DNA from 4 places in the Buttiauxella cochleicola genome. Region 2 is predicted to be linked to each of the others. Evidence: predicted binding sites of a transcription regulator. Region 2 holds the regulator's gene; each other region holds the start of a gene.
What was found. The regulator sigma-54, encoded in region 2, starts transcription at its own class of promoters, with help from an activator protein. The targets are predictions, from matches to a motif close to GTTGGCACANNTTTCGCTNT.
Positions count from the first base shown of each region.

Region 1 (4,989 bases), on a different contig from region 2:
ACCGCTTCATCAATATCAAAAGGTTTAGGCAGGTAATCGAAAGCGCCTTGCTGATAAGCACTCACCGCAGCTTCAAGATCTGAATGAGCCGTCATTATGATGACCGGCAACATCGGGTGGCGTTGTTTTATCTGCTTGAGCAGCGCCAGACCGTCCATGCCAGGCATGCGAATATCAGATAACAATACGTCCGGGGTCTTGGTTGCAAGAGCGTTCAGAACTTCATTGCCGCTCTCAAATGTGGTGCAGCTTAAACCCGCCCCAGTCAGTGCGCGTTCCAGCACCCAACGGATGGAGCTATCGTCATCAACGATCCAAACTATCCCTCGTTGCATAAAGACCTCTACTTACGAATAGGCAGGTAAACCGAAAACTCGGTATGGCCTGGCCAACTGTTAAATTCGATTTTTCCCGAATGCTGATCGATCAAGTTGCGTGCAATAGAAAGACCTAATCCTGTCCCTCCCTCACGTCCGCTCACCATTGGGTAGAATAGTGTGTCCTGCAGATGGGCCGGAATACCCGGACCGTTGTCTTCAATATCAATACGCGCAGCCAGGCGATAGCGAGTGCCGTGCAGAGTAAGCTGAAAAGCGGTACGCGTACGTAACACTATTTCGCCACCATCACTGCCCAGCGCCTGAAGCGCGTTACGCACAATATTCAGTAAAATCTGTTCAATTTGATCCGGGTCGTGCGCCAGTTCAGGCAAGCTTGGGTCGTAATCTCTTATCAGAGTGACATTCGCTGGCAACTCCATCGACACCAGTTTCATCACCCGTTCGGTGACTTTATGAATACTTTCTGTGACGTGCATGCCTGGTTGCTGCGGGCCTAACAGCCTGTCGACCAGATTACGTAAGCGGTCGGCTTGCTCAATAATCACTTTGGTGTATTCAGTGAGCGAAGGGTCCGGTAAGGCTTTAGCCAGAAGCTGCGCTGCACCGCGTAACCCGCCGAGAGGGTTTTTAATCTCATGAGCCAGCCCACGGACTAAGTCACGAGCGGCAATTTGCTGCGCTTGCTGTAGCTGCTCCTGACTTAAACGACGTTGGTTATCCATCGGCGCCATTTCCATCAGGATGAAACCTTCTGGTAAACGTTGTGCAGTCAGGGAAAGAATATGAGAGCGGCTATCAATAACCAGTGTGACTTCGTTATCGGTAAAGCCCTGGCCTGAGGTCAGGCTTTCCTGCATTAAGCCAACATTTAGCGAAAAGTAACTCAACAGTTCTGGTAGCGGTGTGCCGTAAAGTTTGCGCGAACTCTGCGCCAAAAGTTGCTGTGCCGCCGGGTTGGCGTAATGGACCGCCAGCTCGTCATCGACCAGTAAAATACTGTTGATTAAAGAATTCAGGATCTGCCCAGCATCGGGCAGTGTGCCGGTTGCCATACAGCAGTCTCCGATAATTTGCACTGTGATGGTGCATTATAGTTTCCTGGCGGCAAAAAACGTTGCTGCAACAGGTTATTTGTGGATAAAAAAGCCCATCAACGATGGGCTAAAATTGGAGATGACTACTTATTTAAACGCTGTAGTACAGCTCAAACTCAACTGGGTGCGGAGTCATACGCACACGGTCGTTTTCTTCCATACGCAGCGCGATATAAGCATCGATAGCTTCATCAGTGAACACGCCGCCCGCAGTCAGGAACTCGCGGTCTTCGTTCAGGCAGCTCAGTGCTTCTTCCAGAGAGCCAGCAACTTGTGGGATCTCTTTCGCTTCTTCTGGCGGCAGGTCGTACAGGTTTTTGTCCATTGCTTCACCCGGATGGATTTTGTTCTTGATACCATCAAGACCAGCCATCAGCAGCGCTGCGAAGCACAGGTACGGGTTAGCCGCTGGGTCCGGGAAGCGTACTTCGATACGACGTGCTTTCGGAGACGCAACAACTGGGATACGGATTGAAGCAGAACGGTTAGCTGCAGAGTAAGCCAGCATTACTGGAGCTTCGTAACCCGGGACCAGACGCTTGTAGGAGTTAGTAGTTGGGTTAGCCAAGGCGTTGATGGCTTTAGCGTGTTTGATAACACCGCCGATGTAGTACAGCGCTTGCTCAGACAGGCCAGCATATTTGTCACCAGCGAACAGGTTTACGCCGTTCTTAGCCAGGGACATATGGCAGTGCATACCAGAACCGTTATCGCCAAACATTGGTTTTGGCATAAAGGTCGCTGTTTTGCCGTAAGCATGAGCAACGTTGTGAACCACATATTTGTAGATCTGAATTTCATCTGCTTTTTTAGTCATGGTGTTGAAGCGGGTAGCCACTTCGTTCTGACCAGCAGTTGCTACTTCGTGGTGGTGAGCTTCAACAACCAGGCCCATTTGCTCCATAGTCAGACACATTGCAGAACGCAGGTCTTGTGCGGAGTCAACTGGTGGAACTGGGAAGTAACCGCCTTTAACCGCAGGACGGTGGCCTTTGTTGCCGCCTTCGTATTTGGTGCCGCTGTTCCATGCGCCTTCGATATCATCGATAGCAACGTGAGAACCGGAAATAGAGCTACCGAAACGAACGTCGTCGAACAGGAAGAACTCTGGTTCTGGCCCGAACAGTACGGTATCGGCGATGCCAGTAGAACGCAGGTAATCTTCAGCGCGCTTGGAAATGGAGCGTGGGTCGCGGTCATAACCCTGCATGGTGCCTGGCTCAAGAATGTCGCAACGAATGATCAGCGTAGAATCAGCGAAGAACGGGTCAATGACAGCAGTAGACGCATCTGGCATTAGAACCATGTCTGACTCGTTGATGCCTTTCCAGCCACCAATTGAAGAGCCATCAAACATTTTGCCTTCTTCGAAGAAGTCAGCAGTAACCTGATGAGCAGGGATAGTGACGTGCTGTTCTTTACCTTTGGTGTCAGTGAAGCGCAGATCAACAAACTTCACTTCGTGTTCATTCAGCATCGTCAAAACGTGTTCAGCGGACATACTTAACTCTCCCGGATTTGGTCATTGAATTGGCTTGTTGCCCTGAAATGATTAAAGCGAAATCTGTGCCAACTTTTAAATTACCCCAAAAAGGCGCTATCATGCGCACTATAGTGCAAAAGGGCTGCACCACGATGGATAGTTTGCACCAATGTAGTGCTTCAGTCTGAGATTTGAGCACCATATTGGTGCAATTTTCGTTGTGGCTCCCTTTTTTGCTCCGTGAAAGCGATCACAAACCATTACTTTTTACATTGTTTGTAAAAGTTCTTTGTGATCCTGTTATGTCCTTCGATTAATACGTGTACAATAACGCGCTATTTCTAATGCCTGAGGCAAAGTTGTGATCGAAAATCTGCGTAATATCGCCATCATCGCGCACGTTGACCATGGTAAAACTACCCTGGTTGATAAGCTGCTGCAGCAATCTGGTACTTTCAGTAACGAACGTGCTGAAGCCACTGAACGCGTGATGGACTCCAACGATTTGGAGAAAGAGCGTGGGATTACCATCCTCGCTAAAAACACCGCTATCAAATGGAATGACTACCGTATCAACATCGTTGATACCCCTGGGCACGCCGACTTCGGTGGTGAAGTTGAACGTGTAATGTCCATGGTAGACTCCGTTCTGCTGGTCGTTGACGCAATGGATGGCCCAATGCCGCAGACGCGCTTCGTAACTAAAAAGGCATTTGCCCACGGTTTGAAGCCAATTGTTGTAATCAACAAAGTTGACCGTCCTGGCGCGCGTCCTGACTGGGTTGTTGATCAGGTATTTGACCTGTTCGTTAACCTTGATGCGACCGACGAGCAGCTCGATTTCCCAATCATCTATGCATCAGCATTGATGGGTATCGCGGGTAACGATCACAATGAGATGGCGGAAGACATGACCCCGCTGTACCAGGCGATTGTTGACCACGTTAAAGCACCATCCGTTGACTCTGATGGTCCGTTCCAGATGCAAATCTCCCAGCTTGATTACAACAACTACGTTGGCGTTATCGGCATCGGTCGCATCAAACGCGGTAAAGTGAAGCCTAACCAGCAAATCACTATCATCGACAGCGAAGGTAAAACTCGTAACGGTAAAGTCGGTAAAGTACTGACTCACCTCGGTCTGGAGCGTATTGAATCCACCGAAGCTGAAGCCGGCGACATCATCGCGATTACCGGTCTGGGCGAGCTGAACATCTCCGACACCCTTTGCGATACGCAAAATGTTGAAGCGCTGCCAGCACTGTCTGTTGATGAACCAACTGTTACTATGTTCTTCAACGTCAACACCTCTCCGTTCTGTGGCAAAGAAGGTAAATTCGTTACCTCTCGTCAGATCCTTGACCGCCTGAACAAAGAGCTGGTGCACAACGTTGCACTGCGTGTTGAAGAAACCGAAGACGCGGATGCATTCCGTGTATCCGGTCGTGGCGAACTGCACCTGTCTGTGTTGATCGAAAACATGCGTCGTGAAGGCTTCGAACTGGCTGTGTCCCGTCCGAAAGTAATCAACCGTATGATCGATGGTCGTATGCAAGAGCCGTTCGAAAACGTGACTCTGGATATCGAAGAACAGCACCAGGGTTCTGTAATGCAGGCAATGGGTGAGCGTAAGGGCGATGTCAAAGACATGATCCCTGACGGCAAAGGCCGTATCCGTCTGGATTACCTGATCCCAGCACGTGGCCTGATCGGCTTCCGTACTGAGTTCATGACCATGACTTCTGGTACTGGTCTGCTGTACTCCACATTCAGCCACTACGACGACGTGAAACCAGGCGAAATCGGCCAGCGCCAGAACGGCGTGCTGATCTCTAATGGCCAGGGTAAAGCAGTCGCGTTTGCTCTGTTCAGCCTGCAGGACCGCGGTAAGCTGTTCCTGGGTCACGGTGCAGAAGTTTACGAAGGCCAGATCATCGGTATTCACAGTCGTTCTAACGACCTGACTGTAAACTGCCTGACCGGTAAGAAACTGACCAACATGCGTGCGTCCGGTACTGACGAAGCAACAACTCTGGTTCCTGCATTGAAGATGTCTCTGGAGCAGGCTCTG
Region 1 is NZ_JAJSOU010000015.1:12,232-17,220, forward strand. It holds gene glnG (nitrogen regulation protein NR(I)) at 1-335, opposite strand, end outside; gene glnL (nitrogen regulation protein NR(II)) at 344-1,393, opposite strand; gene glnA (glutamate--ammonia ligase) at 1,527-2,936, opposite strand; gene typA (ribosome-dependent GTPase TypA) at 3,280-4,989, shown strand, end outside.
Region 1: the regulator sigma-54 is predicted to act here: its motif matches at 2,990-3,009, upstream of glnA (glutamate--ammonia ligase).

Region 2 (4,989 bases):
TTCTTCAGGCCCGGTAACTTCAATTTCTATGTGTCCACCTTTAGCGGAATCCAGCATCAGCAATGCAATCACGCTGTTGGCTTCCGCCTCCGTGCCTGCCTCGTTACGCAGCATCACCTCGGCATCAAAGCTTTGCACCAGTTCGAACAGCTTCATTGCTGGGCGCGCGTGCATGCCCAGTTTGTTGGTGATCTCAACGGTCTGTTTTACGGTCATGTTTTGCGTTTTTCCAGCGTACGGTGACGGGATTGCACATTTTTGCCGCGCGAACGGAAATAGTCTGCCAGTTGCTCAGCAATATAAACTGAACGGTGTTTACCGCCTGTACAACCAATTGCTACAGTCAAATAGCTGCGGTTGTTGGTCTCCAGCATTGGTAACCACTGCTCAAGATAGCTGCGTGTCTGGTAGATAAAATTGTGCACTTCAGTGTGACGGTCAAGGAACGCAGCGACGGGTCTGTCGAGACCGGTCATCGGACGGAGCTTAGGATCCCAGTGCGGGTTTGGCAGGAAGCGCACGTCGAACACGTAGTCAGCATCGATTGGAATACCGTGTTTAAAGCCGAAGGACTCGAATACCATAGTCAATTCGCGCTCACGCTTGCCGAGCAGACGTGTACGCAACATTTCCGCAAGTTCGTGCACTGACATTTCAGAGGTATCAATAATCAGATCAGCTCTGGATTTCAGTGGTTCCAGCAGGTCACTTTCTTCATCAATAGCACTTTCTAATGAAAGATTTTTGCTGGAAAGTGGATGCAATCGACGCGTGTCGCTGTAACGACGGATCAGCGTATTGCGATCGGCGTCGAGGAATAACAATTGTGGCGAGAATGAGTCAGGCAGATTACTCATCGCCTGTTCAAAAATTTCCGGGTTTTCCGGCATGTTACGCACGTCGATGCTCACTGCCGCAGAAATTTTTCGCTCCGCGAGAGTTTTGGCAAGATCAGGTAACAGCACCACTGGTAGATTATCTACACAGTAGAATCCCATATCTTCTAGTGCACGCAAGGCTACAGACTTCCCTGAACCAGAGCGGCCGCTGACGATCATCAGCACCATTTTTTCACTCCCCCAACTTCTCTTGCTGTGATTTCAACACAACCACAGCCAGATTATTCACTTTCACTACCATTTTCTGTTTCGGTAATGATCTGATAAAGCTCTTCATCGCTTTGCGCAGAACGCAGGCGTCGACAAATTGTTTTGTCTGCCAGACGCTTTGCCACCAGAGATAAAGTGTGCAAATGCGTTTTTGTTTGATCCGCAGGTACAAGCAGCGCAAACATGAGGTCTACAGGCTGGTTATCAATCGCATCAAATGCGATCGGGGTCTCCAGTTTAATAAACACCCCAACGGCGCGGGTGGTATCTTCTTCCAGCTTCCCATGAGGTATAGCGATACCGTTACCGATACCGGTGCTCCCCATACGTTCGCGCGTCAGCACGGCTTCAAAAACCACTTGTGGTGGCAGGCCGAGTTGCTTTGCTGCCAGCTCACTGATGATTTCCAGTGCACGTTTTTTACTCTGGCAATGTACGTTGGTACGAGTACATTCCTTGTTCAGGACATTACTAAGTTGTAGAGCAGAATCGTTGTTCATCATAAGTTCACCTAAGCACCCTGTTATGCTAACGGCCCGTTAAGTAACGAGCCGTCTATGCTGGAACAGTTGCCCGGATTATCAGTGTTGTTTTAGTTTATCTTTATGTTTGGTTAACTGGCGCGCCAGTTTATCAATTAAGCCATCAATTGCCGCATACATATCCTGGCCATCAGAGCTTGCATGGATTTCACCACCATTCACATGAAGCGTTGCATCGGCAATATGCGTGACTTTTTCCACTTTTAACACAATGTAGACTTGGTTAATTCTATCGAAGTACTGCTCCAGTTTGGCAAACTTCGTACTCACAAAATCGCGCAGTGCGTCAGTGATTTCGACGTTATGTCCTGTAATGTTGAGCTGCATAGTGTCTTCCTTATCGGTTAAGTCATACCAGCTGTTTACGCTGATTTGACGGTGGTATGGATAAAGACTCTCGGTACTTCGCAACAGTGCGGCGTGCCACCATGATCCCCTGATCGGATAGCATAGTCGTTAACTTGCTATCACTCAGAGGTTTCGCTGGGTTTTCCGCAGCAATTAATTTCTTCACCAGTGCCCGAATCGCCGTAGAGGAGGCTTCGCCTCCGCCTTCGGTATTCACATGGCTGGAGAAGAAATACTTCAATTCAAAAATGCCGCGTGGACTGTGCAAATATTTTTGCGTGGTCACACGGGAAATAGTCGATTCATGCATCTCGACTACCTGGGCGATATCAGCAAGAACCATCGGTTTCATGTGCTCTTCGCCGTGCTCAAAAAAACCTTGTTGCTGCTCAACGATACAGCGACTGACGCGCAGCAGCGTATCGTTGCGACTTTCAAGACTTTTAATCAACCACTTCGCTTCTTGCAGGTTACTGCGAATAAATTGCGAGTCGCTGTCATTGCGGGCATTGGTACCCATCGCAGCGTACTGCTGATTGATTTTAAGGCGTGGAATGCTGTCGGCGTTTAATTCTACCGTCCAGCGCCCCTGAATCTTTTTGACCAGAATATCGGGAATGACATATTCGGGTTCACTGGTTTGAATCGATTGGCCTGGGCGTGGATCAAGAGACTGAATCAGGCACATTGCCTCTTTCAGAACTTCTTCTTTCAGGCGAGTGACGCGCATCAGGCTACGGAAATCATGATTGGCGAGCAGATCCAGATGATCGCTGACAATCAGTCGTGCCTCGGTCAGCCACGGTGTTTCACGGGCAAATTGAGAAAGCTGGATGAGTAAGCAATCGCGTAGATCGCGTGCGGCAACTCCAACAGGATCAAAACGCTGGACGCGTTTAAGTACCGCCTCCACTTCGTCGATGGTGATTTCTTCATCGCCCATGCTTTCCAGAATTTCTTCCAGCGAAACCGTGAGATAGCCCATTTCGTCAACGGCATCAACAATAGATGTCGCAATGGCAGTGTCGGTATCAGAGAACGGGGTTAAATCGACCTGCCACATCAGGTAATCCTGGAGTGACTGAGTCGTTTCCCCCTGATAAATCGGCAACTCATCGTCACTATAATCTGAACCGGCGCCCGATGGGGAACCGGCGGTATAGATTTCGTCCCAGCTGGTATCTAACGGCAATTCGTCAGGCATCTCTTTTTGTTCAAGCGCCTCACGAGTGTCTAAAGCTTCATTTTCACGAACTTCCTGAGTTTCAATTTCTTCATGCAGATCGGTTTGCTCAAGCAGTGGGTTACTTTCCAGGGCTTGTTGGAGTTCTTGCTGCAGCTCTAACGTTGACAGCTGCAACAGGCGAATTGCCTGCTGTAACTGTGGAGTCATAGCAAGTTGTTGGCTAAGCCGTAATTGCAAACCTTGCTTCATATTCAGAGCGAGCTTCCTCAGGTATATACCCGGCATACTTCAAGTTGCAGGAACGTGGGCAACTCGAATTACCCAGAGTATTAATAATTATACTTCCTACCCTATCAGAGTCTGAACTCTTCGCCCAGATAGACGCGCTTAACATGCTCATCTTCCAGGATTTCCGCAGGCGTGCCATGGGCAATTAACTGGCCCTGGCTTACGATATAGGCTCGTTCACACACGGCCAACGTTTCGCGTACGTTATGGTCAGTAATCAGCACACCAAGCCCGCTATCGCGCAAGTGCTCGATAATCCGCTTGATGTCGATGACGGAGATTGGGTCAACACCTGCAAAAGGTTCGTCCAAAAGAATAAATTTCGGGTTTGCAGCCAAAGCGCGGGCAATTTCAACACGACGGCGCTCACCACCAGACAGAGACTGCCCGAGGTTATTGCGCAAATGCTCAATGTGAAACTCTTCCATCAACTCATTCGCGCGGTCTTCACGCTGTTCAGCGCTAAGGTCATCACGAATTTGCAGGACTGCCATCAAGTTATCGAACACGCTCAAACGACGGAAAATTGACGCTTCTTGCGGTAAATACCCAATCCCACGACGTGCGCGAGCATGAAGCGGCAGAAGACTAATGTCTTCGTCATCAATAATGATGTTGCCAGCATCACGCGGAACAATGCCAACAACCATGTAAAAAGTCGTGGTTTTGCCTGCACCGTTAGGTCCAAGTAAACCGACAATTTCACCTGATTTAACGGTCAGGCTGACATCTTCAACAACGCGGCGGCCTTTGTAGGCTTTGGCGAGATGTTTTGCAATTAAAGTAGCCATAACGAATTAGTTACTCTTTTTCGGGGCAGGTGCTGGAGCAGCTTTGCCGTCTTTCTTCTGCAACTGAGAAGGAACCAGAACGGTGGTGACACGTTTACCTTTTTCGCTAAAGGCCTGCATCTTCTGTTCTTTAACCAGATAGGTAATTTTGTCACCCTTGATATTGCTATCTACCTGTTCCAGATATGCATTACCGGTCAGAACCACAAAGTCGTTTTGTAACTCATAGTGCATGGTCGCTGAGTGGCCGCTTACAGGCTTACCGCTATCCTGCATCTGATAGAAAGTGGCGGGGTTACCATAACCATCAATCACTTCTTTGCCTTGTTCACCGCCTGGGCGGGTTACAACGACTTTATCGGCGTTAATTTTGATACTGCCTTGCGTCACGATCACATTGCCGGTGAAGGTGACGACGTTGCCTTGCATATCCAGCGACTGTTGGTCAGATTCAATGTGAATCGGCTGATCGGTATCACCGGTCAGCGCAAATGCCGAAAAACTGGCGGCTAAAAGCGTACTGGTCAGTACTAAATTACGGCTGAGTTTGTTTATTCTGGATTTCATAGGATGTTCTAACCTTTTCAATCAGCTCGGCATTTTTGCTGCGTAAGTTTCCACGCATTTTGAGGCCGGTAGAGTTAAAGCTGGTTCCGTACAAGGTTACCTGGTCATCAGAGGCAACATCCTGAGTGACTAAATTAACCTGCGCATTGTCCGTGGTA
Region 2 is NZ_JAJSOU010000019.1:8,146-13,134, reverse strand. It holds gene npr (PTS phosphocarrier protein NPr) at 1-216, opposite strand, end outside; gene rapZ (RNase adapter RapZ) at 213-1,067, opposite strand; gene ptsN (PTS IIA-like nitrogen regulatory protein PtsN) at 1,121-1,612, opposite strand; gene hpf (ribosome hibernation promoting factor) at 1,691-1,978, opposite strand; gene rpoN (RNA polymerase factor sigma-54) at 2,001-3,434, opposite strand; gene lptB (LPS export ABC transporter ATP-binding protein) at 3,539-4,264, opposite strand; gene lptA (lipopolysaccharide ABC transporter substrate-binding protein LptA) at 4,271-4,831, opposite strand; gene lptC (LPS export ABC transporter periplasmic protein LptC) at 4,800-4,989, opposite strand, start outside.

Region 3 (4,989 bases), on a different contig from region 2:
GCAACTGCCGGGCACTCGCAGCCCAATTCCCCACATTAGCCTCCAGCGTGCTGATAATAATCCGCCGCTGGAAATCATCAGTCGCCGTCCGCAAGTTATCGACCTCAGCCACGCGGGCAACAGCTGTACTAGCAGGTTTCGCTTCAGTATCTGTTAGTTGAAAATGTTGTGGTTCCAACCAGATTTCGCCATCTGGTTTACCGGAGCGCGCAAGCACAGTGGCGCGATAAAGAGCATGCTCCAGCTCGCGAATATTTCCAGGCCAGTCATATCGACGCAGTAATTCCCGAGCGCCATCCGTCAAGGCGACCTGTTTCAGCCCCATTTTTACGCGGCTTTGCTCGCAGAAAAACCCGGCTAATAGAGTGATGTCATCTCCGCGCTCACGTAGCGGTGGAACATGCAGTGGGAAGACGCTTAAACGATGGAATAGATCGGCACGAAAATCACCTGACAGTACGTGCTGCTTTAAGTCGCGATTGGTCGCTGCCAGCACCCGCACATTTACCCTTTGGCTGCTGTCATCGCCCACACGCTGAATATCGCCATACTGTAAAACTCGCAATAATTTTGCCTGTAACGTTAATGGCAGCTCCCCTATTTCATCGAGGAATAGCGTGCCGTTATCCGCCATTTCAAATTTGCCGGTTCGATGATGAATAGCCCCGGTAAATGCCCCCTTTACGTGACCGAACAGTTCACTTTCCGCCACGCTTTCCGGCAGTGCCGCACAGTTGAGATACACCAGAGGATTTGCGGCACGTGCCGACCCACTGTGAATGGCACGCGCCACTAGCTCTTTCCCAACACCCGTCTCCCCCGTTATCAGCACATTCAGGTCAGAACCGGCGACAATTTCTATCTCTTTCTTAAGCTGCATAATCCCAGTAGACAAGCCCACCATCTCGGCGCTGCTGGTTTTGCTCGTAATGGGAGTGGAGACAACCGCAGGCGTTTGGTTTTCAAGCTGTTCCATCAGCAAGGCGTTATTCAAAGCACCTGCTGCCAATACGCTAATTAAGCGCAACTCTTCATCGCTGAAATGATCGAACTGCAAAGGGTCCATTCCATCCACTGTTAATGCACCTATCAGGTTCTGATCGGCAAATAGTGGCAGCCCAAGACAGGCATGGACTTTTAAATCGGTATGGTCAGGAATGAGCCCATCGTAAGGATCGGGTAATTCGCTGTCCGCCGGGAAACGCACCACATCGCCTGCGCGCGCAATAGCTTCAAGACGTGGATGTTCATCCAGATCAAACCGCCGCCCGAGCACATCCTGCGCCAGGCCATCAATCGCCAGCGGGCGAAACTGCCGCGCTTCGTAACGCAACAACGCCGTGGCATCACCACCCAAAAGCTGGCGCAGCGTCCGAATCAAACGCGCGAAACGATCCTGATGAGAAATGCCGCTTTGCAGGTCAATGGCAATGTTGGCAAGGGATGTAATTGAAAGGCTCATAAGCGGCTCCAGACGACGATTCGGCTAACTTAGCCCTTGGTAGTCAAAAAGACAATTAAATTGTCAAAAAGACAAATACCGGCATTGTCATTTTGACAATCAAAAGTTAAACAGAAATAAAAATATTCATATTAATCAATATCATAAAAAGTTGGCACGCCGTTTGTAATACATCTAATACGAGCACTGTTTTTTCATTCTTTTTGAGGTACTGACAAATGGCTATTCAGGTTAAAAACAACATTCAATGGGTTGGTCAACGTGACTGGGAAGTGCGTGATTTTCACGGCACCGAATACAAAACGCTGAAAGGTAGCAGCTATAACAGTTACCTGATCCGTGAAGAAAAAACGGTGCTGATTGATACTGTCGACCATAAGTTTAGCCGTGAATTTGTGCAAAACCTGGCGGCTGAAATTGACCTGAATAGCCTTGATTACATCATCATTAACCACGCGGAAGAAGACCACGCGGGCGCGCTGACCGAGCTGATGTCGCGCATTCCCAACACGCCAATTTACTGCACTGCCAACGGCATCGATTCGATTAATGGCCACCACCATCACCCGGAGTGGAATTTCCACGTTGTGAAAACCGGCGACAGCCTCGATATCGGCAACGGCAAGCAGCTTATCTTCGTTGAAACGCCGATGCTGCACTGGCCGGACAGCATGATGACCTATATGACCGGCGACGCGGTGCTGTTCAGCAACGACGCCTTTGGTCAGCACTATTGCGATGAACATCTGTTTAACGATGAAGTCGACCAGGCTGAATTGTTCGAGCAGTGCCAGCGTTACTACGCCAACATTTTGACGCCGTTCAGCCGCCTGGTAACTCCCAAAATCACCGAAATTCTCGGCTTCAATCTGCCGGTAGATATGATTGCGACATCTCACGGTGTGGTATGGCGTGATAACCCAACACAAATCGTGGAGTTGTACTTAAAGTGGGCGGCTGATTATCAAGAAGATCGCATCACCATTTTCTACGACACCATGTCCAACAACACCCGCATGATGGCGGATGCAATTGCGCAAGGGATTACCGAAGTCGATCCCCGCGTGGCGGTGAAAATCTTTAACGTCGCCCGCCATGATAAAAACGAAGTTCTGACCAACGTGTTCCGCTCCAAGGGCGTGCTGGTCGGCACATCAACGATGAATAACGTGATGATGCCGAAAATTGCCGGGCTGGTTGAGGAGATGACTGGGCTGCGTTTTCGCAATAAGCGCGGCAGCGCGTTCGGCTCCCACGGCTGGAGCGGCGGCGCGGTTGATCGCTTGTCCACGCGTTTGCAGGATGCCGGTTTTGAAATGTCGCTAAGCCTGAAAGCGAAGTGGCGTCCGGATATCGACGCGCTGGAAATCTGCCGCGAACACGGTCGTGAAATCGCCCGCCAGTGGGCGTTAACGCCGCTCGCTTCTGCGCCCTTTGTAGCACCGCAAGAAAGCGTGGTTGAAAAGCCAGGCTGCGCCGATTTTGGCCCACGCATGCAATGCAGCGTTTGCCAGTGGATTTACGACCCAGAAACCGGCGAACCGATGCAGGATGTCGCGCCAGGAACGCCGTGGAGCGAAGTGCCGGACAGCTTCCTGTGCCCTGAATGCTCGCTTGGGAAAGACGTATTTGACGTGCTGGCAACGGAGGCAAAATGAAGCATGGCATTGTGATTATCGGTTCGGGCTTTGCCGCCCGCCAGCTGGTGAAAAATATCCGCAAACATGACGCGCAGGTACCGGTGCGCATGATTGCCGCCGACAGCATGGACGAATACAACAAGCCCGATCTCAGCCATGTTATCAGCCTGAATCAGCGTGCGGACGACCTCACCCGGCAGCGTGCCGGGGAGTTTGCCGAGCAGTTTAACGTAACGCTCAACGCCAACAGTTGGGTGTCAGAAATTAACGCTCGCGAACGCCTGGTGAAATGTGGCGACCAGCAATGGCAGTACGACAAACTGGTGCTGGCAACGGGTTCCCGCGCCCTTCTGCCGCCAATTGAAGGCAAAGAGCTGATGCTGACGCTCAACAGCCAGCAGGAATATCTGGCCTGTGAATCAACGCTGCGCGAGGCTAAACGCGTGATGATTCTGGGCGGTGGTTTGATTGGCACCGAACTGGCGATGGATTTTTGCCGCGCCGAGAAACAGGTGATTCTGGTGGATAACGCCGCCAGCCTGCTCGCCTCGTTGATGCCTGCGGAGGTTAGCAGCCGTTTGCAGCAGCGCCTGAACCAAATGGGCGTCGAACTGTTGTTTAATCAGCGGCTTGAATCACTCAGCCAAACGCCACAGGGAATTCATGCGGCATTGAGCAACGGGCGAATAGTCACCGTGGATGCCGTGGTAGCGGCGATTGGCCTGCGTCCAAACGTCGACCTGGCGCAGCACGCCGGGCTGGCGGTAAACCGTGGGATTCAGGTGAACCGCCAGTTGCAGACATCTGACGCGAATATTTATGCCCTCGGTGATTGCGCGGAAATCGACGGCAAAGTGCTGCCGTTCCTGCAACCGATTCAGTTCAGCGCCATGACGCTTGCCAAAAATTTGCTGGGTGCCGCTGACGGCCTGAATCTCCCCGCGATGCTGGTAAAAGTGAAAACGCCGGAGCTGCCGCTGCACCTTGCGGGTGAAACACAACGCCATGATTTGGCCTGGCAAATCAGCGCCGAGCCGCAGGGTCTGATTGCCAAAGGCTATGACGAAGCACAGCAGTTACGGGCGTTTATTGTCAGCGAAGCGCACATGAAAATGGCGTTTGGATTGTTACGGGAATTGCAGGTTTAGCGGATGTTCATGCGGGTGGCGCTCGATATGATGTCGGCGCCGCCCGCGTGACGTTACTCGTCAAGAATTGGCGCAAAGCCGCCATAGATCATACGTTTTCCATCAAATGGCATCGACTCACCAAACTCTTTCATCCTTGGGTCAGACATCATCTTCGCGTTGGCGGCATCGCGTACTTCTTTGGATGGATATTCAATCCAGCTAAACACCACTTCTTCGCTCTCTTCGGCTTTCACCGCCATGCGAAAATCAGTGAGCTTGCCGTCAGGCACATCATCAGCCCAACACTCTACGACGCGTAGCGCACCAAACTCTTTAAACAAAGGTGCCGCTTTTGCGGCTAACTGCTTATACGCTTCTTTATTGGCTGCGGGTACCGCAACTACGAAACCATCAACATAACTCATTGTGAACCTCCACGGAGTGGGGAAGACGGGTAGATAATTTCCACCCGTGATGATTACGATTGATAAGTTTAGTCGTTAAGAATGGACACTACCTGTTCATAATTTGAGCAGCATCTCATATTGGGTAATGGGATCCTGACGGTAGCCGCTGCTCAGATAAAGAGGTGCCAATTGCTCAGGGATAGCTGTTGCGGTAAATAATCCAGGGAAACGTTCACGTAATAGCGTGAGCAATTTTTTCGCCTGCCCTTTGCCACGAGCCACCGGGTCAACATAGAGCATCCGTAATCTGGGCTTAGGGGTTGTGGCAACCATTGCGTATGCAGTGTCAT
Region 3 is NZ_JAJSOU010000003.1:153,555-158,543, reverse strand. It holds gene norR (nitric oxide reductase transcriptional regulator NorR) at 1-1,462, opposite strand, end outside; gene norV (anaerobic nitric oxide reductase flavorubredoxin) at 1,681-3,120, shown strand; gene norW (NADH:flavorubredoxin reductase NorW) at 3,117-4,250, shown strand; gene LVQ79_RS05120 (DUF1428 domain-containing protein) at 4,304-4,657, opposite strand; gene LVQ79_RS05115 (GNAT family N-acetyltransferase) at 4,754-4,989, opposite strand, start outside.
Region 3: the regulator sigma-54 is predicted to act here: its motif matches at 1,613-1,632, upstream of norV (anaerobic nitric oxide reductase flavorubredoxin).

Region 4 (4,989 bases), on a different contig from region 2:
TAAACCGTCAGGCGAATCTGGTTATTCGCTTTGTCATGCAGGTTGGCTTTGTAATTTCGATTTTCGAATAACTCGTTGAAACTGATGTGACTCGGCGTTATTTTTTACAACATCAAAACAGTTAATGGTCATTAAAATGAAAAAAATCCGTTGGGGCATCATTGGTACAGGAACGATTGCTAAAAAATTCGCCGGGACTCTGGGTTACTTATCAGATGAGTGTGAATTTGTTGGTGTAGCCTCACGCTCTATTGAAAATGCAGAAGCTTTTGCAAAGCAATATGGTGCGAAGAAAGCCTTTGGCAGTTATCAGGAACTGGCGCAGAGTGCTGATATAGATGCAGTGTATATCGCAACGCCGCACAACTCACATTATGAAAATAGCTTACTGTGTTTAAAAAATAACAAGCATGTTTTATGTGAAAAAAGCTTCACAATTGATGTAAGCCAGGCTGAACATTTATTTAAACAAGCCTCTGACAATAGCTTGTTTATTATGGAAGCGTTCTGGACGAAATTCTTACCGGCATATGCGGAAATACATAAAATTTTAAACAGTGGCCAACTGGGAGATGTGGTTAATATAGCTGCAGATTTTGGCATCAACCCGCCTGGTAGCAGAAATGATCGTAAAATAAACCCTGAGCTTGCGGGCGGTGCACTTTATGATGTGGGGATTTACGTTATTGGTATTACCTGCATGCTGTTGGGATATGAACCTAAAAGCGTTGCCTCTAATGCCGTGTTATCTGACGGTGGAGTCGATCTGTCAAGTTTCTACTTTATGCAGTATGAAAGTGGGCAAGTTGCTTTGCTAAGCTCATCCGTAGAAGCATTGTCACGCCAGCAAGCGGTCATTCAATGTAAAAATGGCTATATTGTTATCGATACACCACACGCTGCAAATGGATTTACGGTTTACCAGAATGACAATAAAAAAGAGTATAACTTCCCGTTTGATTTCGATGGCTTCGAGTATCAATTAAGGCACACCAACGATTGTATTCGCCAGGGGAAAACGGCGAGTGACATAATGAAACCACATGACACAATCGCCGTATTAAAAATTATGGATAATATGCGTAAAGAATGGGGTATGAAATTCCCCTTTGAAATCTAGTTTGACCCGTTGAAATAAAACCCGGAAGTGAGTCTTCATTTCCGGACCCAACACAACCGCCAGGTTTATGACTAAGCCCTTGATGATTTTCTAACAACGAGTTTTAAACCAGCTAGCGAATCTGGCTATATCGTTAACTGAGGCAGGCAATATACTTTTCGCCTGAACGGCGGACTATCTCATCCGCATTTTTTGCGATCTCCTTTCCTTCAAACGCGCCATAGAGATTCGAAAATTTCAGGCAATCCAATTGGCGGATAATGTTACCGACCGTCGCTGCTGGCAGCGGTAGCATATTGGGATAGCTCCACATGAAAGACACCGCATCCGCGCCCGGGGTGACCTGGACAGTGTCCCCACAAAGCAGCATTCCTTCATCTTTTGCCCAGTGCAGAACGCTGCTGCCGGCGAAATGCCCACCGAGCCGTAATAGAGTGACGTCAGTGACCAGTTTAAGGGTGTTACCTTCCCAAAGGGTAATCCACGGACTATCGCGCATGATCCACTGGCTATCGCTGGCATGAAGGTAAATCGGGGCTTCAAACTCGGCGGCCCAATCCTGCATGGTGCTGTAGAAATGAGGATGCGATATGGCGATAGCTTTGAGACCGCCGAGTGAATGAATCAGCGTTTTTGTGGCGTCATCGAGCGTGGCAATGCAATCCCACAGAATATTACCTTCCGGCGTTCGCAGAAGAAAAGCGCGTTGACCGATCGCAAACTCAGGCACAGTTTGAATGCTGAAGAGGTGGGTTTCGTGCTGTTTCCATGTATTGGTATGTGAACTAAAAAGGCTGTCAGAATCGACCCATTGCTGCCCCCTCACGGGTAGATACTGACGCTCATCTTTGCAGATTTTGCAATGTGCCGGGTGGGAAGCGCTGGCCTCATAGGATGTGCCGCAGGCTTTGCATAACGTGATCATTGAGTCGTCCTCTCTGTTCTGGTGTCTTTTAAAACACAGTCAGCCTGGCACAACGGTACATATGGATGTGCCAGTTAGTGCTGCGAGAGAATTATAGAAACCCACAAAAACAAAAAAGCCCGCTTAAGTTTCCTTAAGCGGGCTCTCGAATTTGGCTCCTCTGACTGGACTCGAACCAGTGACATACGGATTAACAGTCCGCCGTTCTACCGACTGAACTACAGAGGAATCGGTTAACGGGGCGCATATTAACGATTCGAGGGGGGCATGTCAAAGGGTTCACGAAAAAGTTTTTTGTTTGCTCTTTTTATAGTCAAGATGTTGAGTATTAAGGCGAATTTGTCTTATCTGCAATCAGTAAATACAAATCACGCTCCGGCCCATTTCTCCGCTCAATAGTAACCATTATTTATCTATGGACTATGTTGGTGCAAAGACGCATAAATCTTGAACACCACAGCTTTATTGTTAAGCAGATGTGATCCCCGCTGTAAATTCATTGCGTTGTACCGGAGCGCATTAAACGGCGCTCTATACTCAAATAAGTCTGAATCCAGGCACCGGGTGGCCAAATCTGGCAACCATTTTGCTTAATGTTCAAGGCTGTGAAAATCGTAAGGAAACCCCGTAAGGAAACCTCGCTGTAACCACAGGAAATTGACTGGATAGTGCATTTTGTTCGCGTTTTTGCTTTTGAAATGGCTCTTACACCGTTTTGCATAAACCTCTTTGCTGATTTGCTAAGGAACATACAAATGTCGCTGAAATTGATCAGAAGTCCTCTTTCTCTGGTGTTGGCTGGTTGTCTGGTAACGGCGTTTTCCGCCCATGCCGATATTGTCATTGGTGTCGCAGGGCCGTTTACCGGGCCGAACGCGACTTATGGTGATCAGTACTGGCATGGCGCGACTCAGGCCGCCGAAGATATTAATGCTGCCGGTGGGATTAACGGCGAAAAAATCAAACTGGTGCAGGGCGATGACGCCTGTGAACCAAAACAGGCGGTTTCCGTCGCTAACCGTTTGGTCGACCAGGACAAAGTGAAGGCTGTGGTCGGCCATTTCTGTTCTTCATCTACTATGCCTGCCTCGGAGGTTTACAACGATGCGGGCATTCTCGCCATCACTCCCGGATCGACCAACCCGCTCATCACCGAGCGTAAAATGAACGATATGTTCCGCATGTGCGGTCGTGATGACCAACAGGGGCAGGTCGCCAGCGATTTCATTATCGATAAGCTCAAAGCCAAACGAGTGGTGATCATTCACGATAAAGACACTTACGGGCAGGGGCTGGCGGATGCTACCAAAGCGGCACTCGCGAAACGTGGCGTTAATGATGTGATGTACGAAGGTCTGTCACGTGGCGAAAAAGATTTTAATGCGCTGGTCACCAAAATCAGTGCGCAAAAACCAGACGTGGTGTTCTTCGGCGGTTGCCACCCGGAAGCGGGGCCACTTGTACGCCAGATGCGTGAGCAGGGTGTACAGGCTAAATTCTTCTCCGGCGACTGCATCGTGAACGAAGAGATGGTGACTGCGGCAGGCGGCCCGCAATATACCAACGGTATTTACATGACCTTCGGTAAAGATCCTCGCTTGATCCCTGATGGCAAAGCGGTAATCGACAAATTCCGCGCCAGCAAATTTGAACCTGAAGGTTACACCCTCTATTCCTACGCTTCTGTTCAGGCCATTGCTGCGGCATTTAAAGCCACTGGCGGTACAGATTCAGCCAAAGCCAGCGCCTGGCTGAAAGCAAACCCGGTGGATACCGTGATGGGCAAAAAAGCCTGGGATGATAAAGGCGACCTGAAAGTCTCCGACTATGTCGTCTACCAGTGGGATGACAAAGGAAAATATAAAGAAGTCCAATAATATCGGGATTTGTAGGGGGGATAAGCGGTAGCGTCATCCACCATTTTCGCCTTTCATTGCTGGTGAAAGTGTCGGGTGACGCTGCGCTTACCCGACCTACAAAAGAAGCTTGTCCGCCGCGCTAAAAGAGATTGCCTGCCTATGGACGCATTCTTCCTGCAACAATTGATCAATGGCGTAACGCTAGGTTCCGTCTACGGGTTGATAGCTATTGGCTACACCATGGTTTACGGCATTATTGGCATGATTAACTTCGCCCACGGCGAAGTGTATATGATCTCCGCTTATCTGTGCGCCATCGGGCTTGCGCTGCTTTCGTTCTTTGGTTTGCAGTCGTTTCCTTTACTCATTCTCGGCACGCTGGTGTTCACCATAGTGGTGACGGGCGTGTACGGCTGGACCATCGAGCGCATCGCTTATAAACCGCTGCGCAACTCTACCCGTTTAGCACCGCTGATTTCCGCAATCGGCATGTCGTTAATCCTGCAAAACTACGCGCAAATCAGCCAGGGGCCGCGTCAACAGGGTATTCCAACCATGCTTGATGGTGTGTTCCGTTTTCATATTGGTGAAGGATTTGTGCAAATCACCTACACCAAAGTGTTCATCCTGATTGCTTCGTTTGCTGGCATGTTGCTGCTGACCTGGATTATCGGCAATACCAAACTGGGGCGCATGTGCCGGGCGGTGCAGCAAGACCGCAAGATGGCCTCAATTCTGGGGATTAATACCGACCGTATTATTTCGATTGTGTTTGTGATTGGTGCGTCCATGGCGGGGCTGGCGGGTGTGCTTATCACCATGAACTACGGCACTTTCGATTTCTACGCCGGTTTTATTATCGGTATTAAAGCGTTCACCGCGGCGGTGTTAGGTGGGATTGGTTCATTACCCGGCGCGATGCTTGGCGGGCTGATTCTGGGGATTGCTGAGGCGCAATTCTCCGGCATGGTGAATTCCGATTACAAAGATGTGTTCTCGTTTGGGCTACTGGTGGTGATCCTCATTTTCCGTCCCCAGGGGCTGCTTGGCCGACCCATCGTTGCCAAAGTGTGAGGGAGCAAAAC
Region 4 is NZ_JAJSOU010000008.1:199,340-204,328, forward strand. It holds gene LVQ79_RS13160 (Gfo/Idh/MocA family protein) at 137-1,120, shown strand; gene LVQ79_RS13165 (MBL fold metallo-hydrolase) at 1,254-2,045, opposite strand; tRNA gene LVQ79_RS13170 (tRNA-Asn) at 2,198-2,273, opposite strand; gene LVQ79_RS13175 (branched-chain amino acid ABC transporter substrate-binding protein) at 2,801-3,922, shown strand; gene LVQ79_RS13180 (ABC transporter permease subunit) at 4,064-4,978, shown strand.
Region 4: the regulator sigma-54 is predicted to act here: its motif matches at 2,619-2,638, upstream of LVQ79_RS13175 (branched-chain amino acid ABC transporter substrate-binding protein).